3 regions of the Neorhizobium phenanthreniclasticum genome follow, and region 3 is predicted to be linked to each of the others. Evidence: predicted binding sites of a transcription regulator. Region 3 holds the regulator's gene; each other region holds the start of a gene.
The links. Region 3 encodes PhoB, which activates phosphate uptake and scavenging genes when phosphate is short. Its sites were predicted from a motif close to TGTCATNNANCTGTCAT; they were not measured.

Region 1 (4,180 bases), on a different contig from region 3:
GAACCGGAACGTTCTCGAATTCATAGGTGACGATGTCGCAGCGGCTGGCGAGCTCGGCAAGCGCTGCCGGATCATCGTAAGCTGCAGTGATCTGGGCACTCGCCACCTGCGCCGCCGGACAGTCGGCCTGCGGCTCCAGGATGATCGTGCGGAAGTTGAGCCGCGCTGCGGCAATGGCCAGCATGCGGCCGAGCTGTCCGCCGCCGATGATGCCGATCGTGTGGACCGTCATGGAACCTCGTCTATCGGGTAATCTGCAACGGCCGCCGCCTGGCGGGCGCGCCATTCGTCGAGACGGTCGGCGACCTCGTCGTCATTGAGTGCCAGGACCGCTGCAGCAAGCAGTGCGGCATTGATCGCTCCGGCCTTGCCGATCGCCAACGTCCCGACCGGGATGCCCGCGGGCATCTGCACGATCGAGAGCAGGCTGTCCTGGCCCGACAGCGCCTTGGACTGCACCGGCACGCCGAAGACCGGCAGCGGCGTCATGGCGGCGGTCATGCCGGGGAGATGGGCTGCACCGCCGGCGCCGGCGATGATGACCTGAAAACCCTCGGCGCGAGCGGTCTTGGCGAACTCCATCATCCGTTCGGGTGTCCGATGCGCGGAAATGATCCGGGCCTCATAACCGATGTCGAGCGCCTCCAGCGTATCGGCGGCGTTCTTCATGGTCTCCCAGTCGGACTGGCTTCCCATGATGATGGCGACGGGTGGTCTTTCTGCCAGCATGATGCCTCCCTCAAGCAATGATGTCGGGGATGATCTGGTCTTCAAGCTGGCTCATCTTGTCCTTGATCGCCAGCTTCTTCTTCTTCATGCGCTGAATTCGGAGCGCGTCACAGCCGACCTCGATCATGGCGTTGATGGCAGCGTCGTAATCTTCGTGCTCCTGACGGAGTTTCGCGAGCGCCAGCCGGATATCCGCCTGTTCCTGATCAGCCATTTTCGGTCCCCATTTTCATATCCGGCATTTTGTGGTCGCCAGCAATGTCCGCAAGCCTCTACCACCAAACCGCGTTAACTGGAAGTTAGCCGCCGTCACGAATTTGCCTTGTTCAAACCACGATTTCTCCTTCGACAAATGGGGTCGATCGTGTCACACTTCCGTCGTAAACCTGAAGCCTCGGCCAAGGGTGAAGCCGGGGCAGGTGACCAAGGAAGGAACATGCCACATGACCGTCCAGGCTCATATCGCATCGCTTGAAAAGAAGCACGGCGCTCTGGAGGAGGAACTCCAAAACATTCTGGCGTCCCCCTCTTCCGATGATCGTCAAATTGCTGACATCAAGCGGCGCAAGCTGCGCATTAAAGACGAAATGCAACGGCTCAAAGCCTCTACGCGTCACTAATCTTTCAATGGGAGAACTGGCCGCTGCCTCGCGTTAGGATCAAATAAGAGGCATCTCAGGAAGCGGCAAAACAATCCAGACAGTATGAAAATGAAGTTCTGGTCGTGGCCGACGACCCTAAAACAGGTGACTTGCAAATCTTAGGTCACGACCAGAACTGATCCAGCCACAGATTGAGCCTGTCGAAACCCTTGCTGTTGACGGCATAGATGCGCCGCGTGCCTTCTGCCGTGACGCTGACAAGATTGCTGTCGAGCAGGGCTTTCAGATGCTGCGACACTGCAGGCCGGCTGATCGGCAGGCCCTGTGCCAGTTCGTTGACCGTTTTCGGCGAACGCCGCAATTCCTCCAGCAGATACCGCCGGTTCGGGTCAGCTATGGCTGCAAAAGGGTCAACTGTTGTTGTCATATGTCAAACTTACGGTAAACGCATGGTAACGGCAAGATTTATTGTGCGTTGCAGCAATAAATGACACTATATGCTGCGTTGCTTATTTAGTGATGTTGTGCTCGCGCTTACAGCGGCAGGCCGTCCCAGAGCAGTTTCAATCCGGCGAGAAAGGCCAGGCCATAGGTCATGGGATAGAAGATCTCGGCCTTCAGATGCTTGACGACCGCCGCACCTGCTATGGTCGCCAGCAGCGCTATGGGCAGAAGCGTCGCGGAGATCGTCAGGTTTTCCCTGTCCAGTGCCCCGAGGAAGAAATAGGGAATGACCTTCACGGCATTGACGATCGCGAAGAAACGGATGCTGGCGCCGGTGTAGGATTTCGGGTCCAGCCCCATCGGCAGGACATAGATCTGGAAAGGCGGGCCGCCGGCATGGGCGACGAAACTCGCATAACCGGAAAGCGCTCCCCAGAAGGTGGCGGCAACCGGACGGTGCGGCAGCGGCGCTGCGGGCCTGTTCGAGTGCGGGCCGTAGACCTGCCAGAAATAACGGACCGTGAAGAGGATGGTCGCCACGGCGATGACAAGACGAAGCGCGTCGTCCGATACATATGTGGAAGTCGCCCAGCCGAGCGCAATACCGATGATGCCGCCCGGCAGGATCATCAAGAGTGTCTTGGGATCGTTGTAGTTCCGCCAGGACCACAAGGCCACGATGTCCATGAGGATCAGGATCGGCAGGAAGATCGCCGCCGCCTTGACCGGGTCCACCGCCATGGACATGAGCGGTACGCCCATGAGGCCGATCGCGCCGCCGATCCCCCCTTTCGAGAGACCGACGAGCATGACTGCAGGAATGGCGGCTGCGAAAAAGGCGAGGGTCAGCGTATCAGGCATTCGTTCCGAGGCGGGGCGGTTGATCCTTCAATCGGTCCGGTCTATCGAATTTACGGACAGAAAACGAGTGCGGATTTGCGATTGGCGCCATCCGCCGAATGGAAAAAAAACATGACCGGATCGGAAGATCGCTGCCGCCTTGTGCTTATTGTACCGGACTATGATGATGCCGCCCGTCAGGCGAAGGAGCTTGAAGAGGCGCTTTCGGGCGGCGACGTCGCCTCGGTGATCCTGCCGCAATACGGCCTCGACGATCAGGCTTTCCAGAAGCGTGCCGAGACATTGGTGCCGATCATCCAGGCGGCTGGCGCGGCGGCCTTGATCGCCGGCGACAGTCGCGTAGCCGGCCGGGTCAAGGCCGACGGCTTGCACATGGCCGGCTCCCCCGCCGAGCTTGAGGAGGCGATCGAGAAATTCGTGCCGAAGCTCATCGTCGGCGCCGGCGGGGCGGCGGATCGCCATCAGGCGCTGGAGATCGGCGAATTGCGTCCCGACTACATCTTCTTCGGCAAGCTTGACGGCGACATCAAACCGGAGGCGCATCCCAAGAACCTTGCGCTTGGCGAATGGTGGGCCTCGATGGTGGAAATCCCCTGCATTGTCGTGGGCGGCAACGATCCCGCGTCGGCGCTTGCGGTCGCCGAGACCGGCGCTGAATTCGTGGCGCTCCGCGCTGCAGTCTTTGACAATCCCAGGGGCGCCGGAGCGGTGGTCGCCGAAGTCAACGCGACCCTGGACGAAAAAGCGCCACGGTTTGAGGCTTGATGAGGCCCATGCCGTCGAACCGAACTTACCGCGCGATTCTGAATGGACTGCTGGCGAGCCTTCTCGCCTCGGCGGTTTTGCCCTCCGTTGCCTTCGCACAGGTAGACACCAGGGCCGTCACACGTCCCGTCGAGCCGGATACCCAGCAGATGAAGAAGGACCGGGTCGAGACGCAGGCAGATTCGGAAACGCCAGGGAGCAAAGCCGAGGGGCAGGGCCAGCCGGACGGTATCGTGCCTTCCGGTGGCGTGGAGCTCTATCAGCGCATGGGAGCGACTTTGCCACCCATACCGCCCGAGAAGCCCTACGACGGCCCCATCGACGAGGCCTATGGCGCCTATCAGCGCGGTCTTTACGTGACGGCTCTCGACAAGGCGCTGACACGTGCGGGTAAGGGGGACGCTGCGGCGCAGACGCTCGTCGCCGAAATGATGACCAAGGGTCTGGGTATCAAGCGCGACGCCAAGACGGCGACGTTTTGGTACAAGCAGGCTGCGGAAGGTGGCGATCCCGCTGCCATGTTCCAGTATGCGCTGCTTCTGATGGCGGGCCGAGATGTCCCGCGCGACAAGAAGCAAGCCGACGAATTCATGCGCAAGGCCGCGGAAGCCGGCAATTCGTCGGCGCAGTTCAACTGGGCGCAGATTCTCGTTGCGGATAATCCGGGTGAAAACGGCCTGCATCTGGCGCTGCCCTTCTATGAAAGAGCTGCCGGGCAAGGGGTGGCGGACGCGCAATATGCCGTGGCGCAGCTCTATGTGACGCTGAAGGACATGCCG
Region 2 (4,180 bases), on a different contig from region 3:
ACTCTGGAGGAGCTGGCCGGCACGACCCTGCGCGAGAGCGAGCCGCTTGCGGTGGCGTCGCGCGACCGTCGGCTGCGGGAGATTTTCGCCTCCGCTCCGCTGCCGCCCGAGCTTGAACCAAAGCCCTCCCACGGGGCATCATTTCCCGCGTCGCTGCTGGCCTATGCCGGGGTCGACCTCTCCGGTATTCCATGGAAAACCAGACTGCCCGGATTTCGCCGGCATGTCATAGAAAGGTCCAGGGAAGTCGAGGCGAGCCTGTTGTGGGTACGGCCGGGCCGGGCACTTCCCCGTCATGGTCATCGGGGTCTGGAATTGACTTTGGTTCTGGAGGGTGAATTTCACGATCATCGCGGCAATTTCGGGCGGGGGGACATCTCGATCGCCGATGAAACGCTCGACCACCGGCCGGTTGCGGGAGAGCAGGGGCCGTGCATTTGCTTTACTGTCCTGTTCGCCCCGATCGTGCTCTCCGGTTCTCCATGGAGGCTCGTGGGTGACATCCTCGGCATCTGAACGGATAAGAAAAGGCCGGCGATGAGCCGGCCCAGGTTTAACCGTTCGCGTCTTCAGTTCAGATGCAGCTGAGCTTCGCTTACAGCCTGCTCGAACTGCTGGCGCGCCTCCTCCGGCGACCTGCGCCCGTCGAGGGCCGCGCGGCAAACGCTGCGTGCCTTGACGAACTGCGGTCCACGCATGTCCGGCCAGCGATCGGTCAGGAGGGCCAGCGCCTCGAACGGGCTATGGACGTCCTCCGTGCCGAGATGGCCGAATGCGACGCGAACAGGTTTCTGCCAGCTGGTTTGCATCTTTTCCTCCTCCCAGGATACCAACCGTGTCAAACGGTGAAGACGGCAAATGGTTCCCTTCCGATGAAAAGAATTTGGCTGATAGCACGCCGCAGCCGTCTCATTGGAAAAGACCGGCAATCCAGTAGAACAGTGCGGAGACGAGCGCCGCTGCCGGCAGCGTGACAAACCAGGCGAAGACGATATTGCCGGCAATGCCCCAGCGAACGGCCGAAAGGCGTCTGGCGGAGCCGACCCCGATGATCGCGCCGGTGATCGTGTGTGTCGTCGAAACCGGAATGCCGAGCCAAGTCGCGCCGAAAAGCGTCAACGCGCCGCCGGTTTCGGCGCAGAAGCCCTGCATCGGATTGAGCCTGGTGATCTTCGATCCCATGGTGTGGACGATACGCCAGCCGCCGAACAGCGTGCCGAGCGCCATGGCAGCCTGGCAGCTGATGACCACCCAGAAGGGCACATGAAACTCGCCGCCGAGATATCCCTGCGAATAGAGAAGCACCGCGATGATGCCCATGGTCTTCTGAGCGTCGTTGCCGCCGTGGCCGAGCGAATAGAGCGAGGCGGAAACGAATTGCAGCATACGGAAGGTGCTGTCGACCGCAAACGGCGTCTGGCGCACGAAGAGCCAGGAGACGATCAGCACCAGGACGAGCGCCAGGAAAAAGCCGATCGCGGGCGACATGAAGATCGCGCCAATCGTCTTGGTGAGCCCGCTCCAGACGATCGAACTGAGGCCCACCTTGGCGAGGCCGGCGCCGACGAGCCCGCCGATCAGTGCATGCGACGAGCTGGACGGGATGCCGAAGGCCCAGGTGACGATGTTCCAGATGATCGCGCCCATCAGCGCGGCGAATATCACCTGCGGCGAAACGATCTGCGGGTCGATGATGCCGGTGCCGAGCGTTTCCGCCACATGCAGGCCGAAGAACAGGAAGGCGATGAAATTGAAGAAGGCCGCCCAGAAGACCGCATATTGCGGCCTCAGCACGCGGGTGGAGACGATGGTTGCGATGGAGTTGGCCGCATCATGGAGCCCGTTCAGGAAGTCGAAGAAAAGCGCGACACCGACGAGGCCTGCAAGAAGAGGAAAGGCTAGGGCGGCATCCATCAGATATTCTCGATCACGATGCCGCTGATCTCGTTGGCGACATCTTCGAACCGATCGAGCACCTTTTCGAGTTCACCGTAGATTTCGCTGCCGATGATGAAGCCCATGGCATTGCCGGCCCCATGACGACGGAAGAGATCCCTGAGGCCCTGGTCGTGCAGGTCGTCCGACCGGCCTTCGACACGGGTGATTTCCTCGGCGATCGCGCCGAGCCGCGGCGCATTGGCACCGATCCTCTTGAGCAGCGGCACCCCTTCGGCGATCAGATGTGCGGCCTTGACGATTTCGCCGCCCATCTGCTGCATCAACGGATCGAAACTCGTCTGCTCGAAGAGCCGGATCGTCTTGACCGTCTTGTGCATCATGTCGATCGCATCGTCCATCGACTGGATCAGGTCCTTGATGTCGCCGCGATCGAAGGGTGTGATGAAACTGCGGCGCACGGCCTGCAGCACCTCCCGGGTGATGTCGTCGGCTTCCTCCTCCAGCGCTACGATGCGCGCGCAGTTGCCTTCGATATCGTTGCCGGTGAGCAGGGCGTTCAGGGATTCCGCCGCGCCGACGACGGTGCGTGAATGCTGCTCGAAAAGATCGAAGAAGGCATCCTCACGGGGAAGCAGTTTTCTGAAAAGGCCGAGCATCCAAGGTTTCCTTGCGTATTTCTGGCTGTCATAAATGTGTCATAAATCGTGGAGGGCGAGACTGGAAACCGCGAGAAAGGATTTTCTGTGGAAGAAAAGTTCGGTTTCGTAAGTCGGCTAATTATTTGCTTTGGCGATGGAATCGGTGAAGGCTGCGCTGGACTTGCCTTTGCGCGCCGGTCGCAGCCGTGGCCGGCCGTTCGTCGCCGGCAGATTGAGGGAGCAGGATGTCGAACCGATTTCTGATTGAGGGGCCGGGGGATGCGCGCTTCACCATCCTTCTCGCGCACGGCGCCGGCGCGCCGATGGATTCGGCGTCGATGACGGCTGCCGCAAAAGCGCTGTCGGAGAAGGGGTTTCGCGTGGCGCGCTTCGAATTCGGCTATATGGCGTCACGCCGTATATCGGGTGAACGCAAGCCGCCACCCAGGGCAGAGACCCTCAACCCGGAATACAGGGCTGCCGTCGCCGAGCTCGACACCAGGGGGACGCTGATCATCGGTGGCAAATCCATGGGCGGACGGGTGGCGAGCATGATCGCCGACGAGCTTCATGCGGAAGGGAAGATCGCCGGTCTTCTCTGCCTCGGTTACCCGTTTCACCCTCCGGCCAAACCAGAGCAGCGTCGCACGCAGCATCTTAAAGCGCTGAACACCCCGGCGCTGATCTGCCAGGGAACCCGTGACGAATTCGGCACGCGAGAAGAGGTCTCGGGTTACGAGCTCTCCGACAGGATCGAGATCCTCTGGCTGGAAGATGGTGATCATGATTTGAAGCCGCGCAAGAAGATTTCCGGCTTCTCCGTCGCCGAACACCTGGCGACCATGGCGGAAGCGGTACGTGCCTGGACTGACGGGCTGACGTTCTGAGCGGAAGCCCCCACATCCCCGAGAGGAGATGCATGGCGCCGCATGTCGCACCGGCATCCGTGAAACTCCTATAGGATTCCTATTTCTCTCCTCGCGGGTTCCTCTCGAACCTTTATGCAACTCGGAGCCATATTTCTTCCAGTTTCGAGGCTGGACGCCCCGTGTTCGCGTCCGGCCCCGGCGAATCTCGACAACACGAGAATGCGAGGAAGACCCAAATGGTGTTCGATTATGGCCTCAGCGCCGCAGTGCTTATCTTCGTCAGTGCTTATCTGATCTATGCCCTGCTTCGACCGGAGCGCTTTTGATCGGCGGGCGGCAGGCAATGCCGGTGGCGTCGGGCGCGTACGGGATATGAACGGCTGGCTCCGCATCCTGCGCAGATGTGTCGGTCCCCACCTCGGCACTCCGAAGGCCGGGACGCATCTTTGCGCCTCGGACGTCATACTCGGCATGACGTTTCTGCTGCTGGCCGCCGTGCTGCTTGTCTCGCTTCTTTCCCATTTCTTCGCATCCGCTTGAGCGGTGCGGAACGCGCAATCAGAATATCAAGCTGGAGCCTCTTATGAGCCAGGACAGATCAGCGAGCATCATGGATGCCCGCATCCTCGTTCCCGCGATCGGGAACGCCTTCAAGAAACTCAATCCCCGTTCTCTGGCCAAGAACCCGGTCATGTTCGTCGTTGCCACGGTTTCGGTGCTGACGACAGTCCTGTTCGTCAAGGATGCGGCGGCGGGAGCAGGCAATCTCGGTTT
Region 3 (4,180 bases):
TCGGTATTCTGGGCCTTGCCGTACTGATCAATTTCTTCGGTCTGCCGCAATCGGCGCCGGTTGTGGGGGGGCTTGTTCTGACCCTGATGACGTTGCCGACGATCATCATCGCCACTCGCGCCGCCCTCAAGGCCGTTCCACCGTCTATCCGCGACGCAGCGCTAGGTGTTGGCGCATCGAAGATGCAGTCCATCTTCCATCATGTTCTGCCCTTGGCGATGCCCGGTATCCTGACGGGGACGATCATCGGGCTGGCCCGAGCTCTCGGGGAGACTGCGCCTCTGCTGCTGATCGGCATGGTCGCCTTCGTGCGCGAATATCCCGCCGGTCCGCCGGATGGCTTCTTCGATCCGGCGTCGGCGCTTCCGGTCCAGGTCTATAACTGGACGCAGCGCGGCGACCCGGCATTCGTCGAACGTGCGTCCGGTGCCATCATCGTGCTTCTGGTATTCCTGATCCTAATGAACCTGGTCGCAATCATTCTTCGCCGCCGCTTCGAGCGCCGTTGGTAAAGGGGTGTGTAATGATGAATAATATCTCAACGACGATGACGACGACGCCGACGAAAGCTCCACTCATGAATGAACCGAAGATTTCCGCCCGTAACGTGCAGGTTTATTACGGCGAAAAGCACGCCATCAAGGATGTCAATATCGATATCCGCCCTCGGTCCGTGACAGCCTTCATCGGTCCGTCGGGCTGCGGCAAATCGACGTTCCTGCGTTGCATCAACCGGATGAATGACACGATCGCCAACTGCCGTGTCGAGGGCAACATATCGATCGACTCGGAGAACATTTACGATCCCAAGGTGGACCCGGTTCAGCTGCGCGCCAAGGTCGGCATGGTGTTCCAGAAGCCGAACCCTTTCCCGAAGTCGATCTACGAGAACGTCGCCTATGGCCCGCGCATTCATGGTCTGGCGCGAAAGAAGTCGGAGCTGGACGATATCGTGTCTTCGGCCCTGCAGAAGGCAGGACTGTGGGGCGAGGTGAAGGATCGTCTCGACAGCCCAGGTACGGGCCTTTCCGGCGGTCAGCAGCAGCGCCTGTGCATTGCGCGCGCCGTTGCCGTCAGCCCGGAAGTGATCCTGATGGACGAACCCTGTTCGGCGCTCGATCCGATCGCCACCGCCAAGGTCGAGGAGCTGATCCACGAACTGCGCGAAAACTTCACGATCGTCATCGTGACGCACTCGATGCAGCAGGCGGCCCGCGTATCGCAACGCACTGCCATGTTCCATCTCGGAAACCTGGTTGAGGAGAACGATACCGACAAGATGTTCACCAATCCGGATGACCAGCGTACGCAGGACTACATCATGGGCCGCTTCGGCTGATCGCCGGTTGCGGGCCCTTTCTGACAATCTGAGGATAAGACCATGTCTTCGACACATATCCTGTCTGCCTATGACGACGAACTGAAATATCTGAGCCGCCGGATTTCGGAGATGGGCGGGCTTGCGGAGCAGATGTGCGCGGATGCAGTGCGGGCACTGGTCAATTCCGATGCCGCCCTTGCCCAGAAGGTGATCTCCGACGACGTGATCCTCGACCATGCCGAGCGCGATATCGGCGACAAGGCGATCGTGACGATCGCCCGCCGCCAGCCGGTTGCGGGCGACCTGCGCGACATCGTCGGATCGCTGCGCATCGCCTCCGATCTGGAGCGGGTCGGCGACCTCGGCAAGAACACTGCCAAGCGGGTGATCGCGGTGCAGGGCACCGGTGTGCCGCGCAAGCTCGCGCGCGGCATCGAGCACCTGTCGGACCTGGCGCTGACGCAGCTGAAGGAAGTGCTGGACGTCTATTCTAGCCGTTCGGCCGAGAAGGCGGAGGCGATCCGCATCCGCGACGAGGAAATCGACGCGATGTACACGTCCCTGTTCCGCGAGCTTTTGACCTACATGATGGAAGATCCGCGCAACATCACCACCTGCACGCATCTTCTGTTCTGTGCCAAGAACATCGAGCGTATCGGCGACCACGCCACCAACATCGCCGAGACGATCTACTACATGACGACCGGCGCCCAGCCGGAAGGCGAGCGTCCGAAGGACGATACGTCGAACACGCTCGGCGCGATCACGGAATAATGGCGCCGAATGACGATGGAATGGTGACGGAGCTAAGACGGAATGCAGCCGAAGATCGCGGTCGTGGAGGATGAGGAGGCGCTGAGCGTGCTTCTTCGCTACAACCTTGAAGCGGAAGGTTATGAGGTGGAGACGATTCTGCGCGGGGATGAAGCCGAGATCAGGCTTCAGGAACGCACGCCGGATCTTCTGATCCTCGACTGGATGTTGCCCGGTGTTTCCGGCATCGAACTCTGCCGGCGGCTGAGGATGCGGCCGGAGACGGAGCGACTGCCGATCATCATGCTGACGGCGCGCGGCGAGGAGAGCGAACGGGTCCGCGGGCTTGCGACCGGCGCCGATGACTATGTCGTAAAGCCGTTCTCGACGCCGGAACTGATGGCGCGAGTGAAGGCGATGCTGCGGCGCGCGCGTCCGGAAGTGCTGTCGAGCGTCCTGCGCTGCGGCGACATCGAGCTGGACCGGGAGACGCACAGGGTGCATCGCAAGAGCCGCGAAGTGCGGCTCGGCCCGACGGAGTTCCGGCTTCTGGAATTCCTGATGGCCGCGCCCGGCCGGGTCTTCTCGCGCTCGCAGCTTCTCGACGGGGTGTGGGGCCACGACATCTATGTGGACGAGCGCACCGTCGACGTGCATGTCGGACGCCTCAGGAAGGCGCTCAACTTCTCCAACATGCAGGATGTCATCCGCACCGTCCGCGGCGCCGGATACTCGATGGAAGGACACTAGGGAGAGCACCGCGATGGGAGCGCGAGTTGTCGTGGTGATCGATGGCGATGAAACGCTGCGCGAAGTGCTGCGGTTCTCCCTTGTCGATGAAGGTTTCGACGTGACGCTGCTTTCGGCGGGCTCCGAGCTGATGGAGCGGTTGGTTTCGAGCCTTCCCGATGTACTGGTGCTGAGTTCGTCCCTTCCGGGGCTGAATGGCATCGAGATCTGCCGAAGACTTCGTACCGAACCAGCAACGATGCGGGTGCCCGTGGTCCTGCTTGTTCCGGCGGAAAGCGAGAGCGACAGGCTGACGGGTCTCGCTGCCGGCGCGGATGACTGCCTCGTAGAGCCATTCCCCTCCGTCGAGCTTGCCATAAGGGTGAAGAACCTTCTTCGCCGCATGCATCCGAATCTTCTGAGCCATATGATCAGGGTCGGAGACCTGACCCTCGACCGCGAAGCACACAGGGTCCACAGGCAGAAGAAGGAAGTCAGGCTCGGCCCCACCGAGTTCCGGCTTCTCGAGTTCCTGATGCGGTATCCGGGACGGGTCTATTCGCGGACGGAGCTGAAAAGGTCGCTCTGGGGTGATGGTGCAACCGTGGACGAGCGCGCCGTCGACGTGCACATCGGTCGCCTCCGGAAGGGCATCAGCCTGGGCAAGGCTGACCAGGTGATCCGGACCGTCCGCGGAGCGGGCTACGCCCTCGGCGACGTCTGAATTTTCTCGCGATCGTTGGAAGGCCTATGCTGCTTTTCTTTAGGGCTTCGCCGAGGGGCCTGCATCTCCTGTTTGTCGTGTCTTGTCAGGCCTGCGAACCACCGAAAGGTCCAGCTGCTGGTCTTGTTGCTCTGTAGCGGGCGAAGGCGATCGCTCCGAACAGGCCGACGGCCGCCGCGCCTCCCAGAATGCTGATCGATACTGCCTGGCCGACCCCCCAAGTTCCCAGCATGACAGCGAACGCAAAGGGGGCAAGTGCTGAGGAAAACTGGCGTGCGGCGGTCACCCAGCCGAGCCGTGCGCCATAACCGTGCCTTCCGAAAAGCTCCAGTGGAAGCGTTCCCCCGACGATGCTTGCGAGCCCCGATCCCAGACCGAACAGGATCGCGAATGCGATGAGACCGGGGAGCCACGGACTTGTCGCCATCAGGACGATAAGGGCGACGGCGAGCAATCCCGCGGAGATCACGGCGAGCACCGTCTGTGACAAGCGCCCTCCGAAGATCATGTTCAGGAGGCGGCTGGCGACCTGCGAGGGACCGAAGAGGGTGGAGACCATGAGGCCTGCCGTGCCAAGCCCAAGTGCTGTCAGCAGCGGAACCATGTGGACCAGCACGGAGGCCAGCACGAATCCTTCCAGGGCAAAGCCCGCA

Region 1: the regulator PhoB is predicted to act here: its motif matches at 1,095-1,111, upstream of ABK249_RS05735 (YdcH family protein).
Region 2: the regulator PhoB is predicted to act here: its motif matches at 2,582-2,598, upstream of ABK249_RS31095 (DUF47 domain-containing protein).

Annotation. Positions count from the first base shown of each region.
Region 1 covers NZ_JBEAAL010000002.1:321,010-325,189, reverse strand. Annotated here, with positions in the region: gene ABK249_RS05750 (5-(carboxyamino)imidazole ribonucleotide synthase) at 1-232, opposite strand, end outside; gene purE (5-(carboxyamino)imidazole ribonucleotide mutase) at 229-726, opposite strand; gene ABK249_RS05740 (YdcH family protein) at 740-943, opposite strand; gene ABK249_RS05735 (YdcH family protein) at 1,173-1,349, shown strand; gene ABK249_RS05730 (ArsR/SmtB family transcription factor) at 1,495-1,758, opposite strand; gene ABK249_RS05725 (sulfite exporter TauE/SafE family protein) at 1,866-2,636, opposite strand; gene ABK249_RS05720 (thiamine phosphate synthase) at 2,748-3,401, shown strand; gene ABK249_RS05715 (tetratricopeptide repeat protein) at 3,401-4,180, shown strand, end outside.
Region 2 covers NZ_JBEAAL010000042.1:432-4,611, reverse strand. Annotated here, with positions in the region: gene ABK249_RS31110 (cupin domain-containing protein) at 1-516, shown strand, start outside; gene ABK249_RS31105 (DUF982 domain-containing protein) at 570-809, opposite strand; gene ABK249_RS31100 (inorganic phosphate transporter) at 910-1,914, opposite strand; gene ABK249_RS31095 (DUF47 domain-containing protein) at 1,914-2,555, opposite strand; gene ABK249_RS31090 (alpha/beta hydrolase family protein) at 2,783-3,424, shown strand; gene kdpF (K(+)-transporting ATPase subunit F) at 3,643-3,732, shown strand; gene ABK249_RS31080 (hypothetical protein) at 3,779-3,946, shown strand; partial or broken gene ABK249_RS31075 (P-type ATPase actuator domain-containing protein) at 3,990-4,180, shown strand, end outside.
Region 3 covers NZ_JBEAAL010000009.1:34,676-38,855, reverse strand. Annotated here, with positions in the region: gene pstA (phosphate ABC transporter permease PstA) at 1-512, shown strand, start outside; gene pstB (phosphate ABC transporter ATP-binding protein PstB) at 548-1,339, shown strand; gene phoU (phosphate signaling complex protein PhoU) at 1,382-2,095, shown strand; gene phoB (phosphate regulon transcriptional regulator PhoB) at 2,138-2,824, shown strand; gene ABK249_RS14405 (winged helix-turn-helix domain-containing protein) at 2,838-3,527, shown strand; gene arsK (arsenite efflux MFS transporter ArsK) at 3,613-4,180, opposite strand, start outside.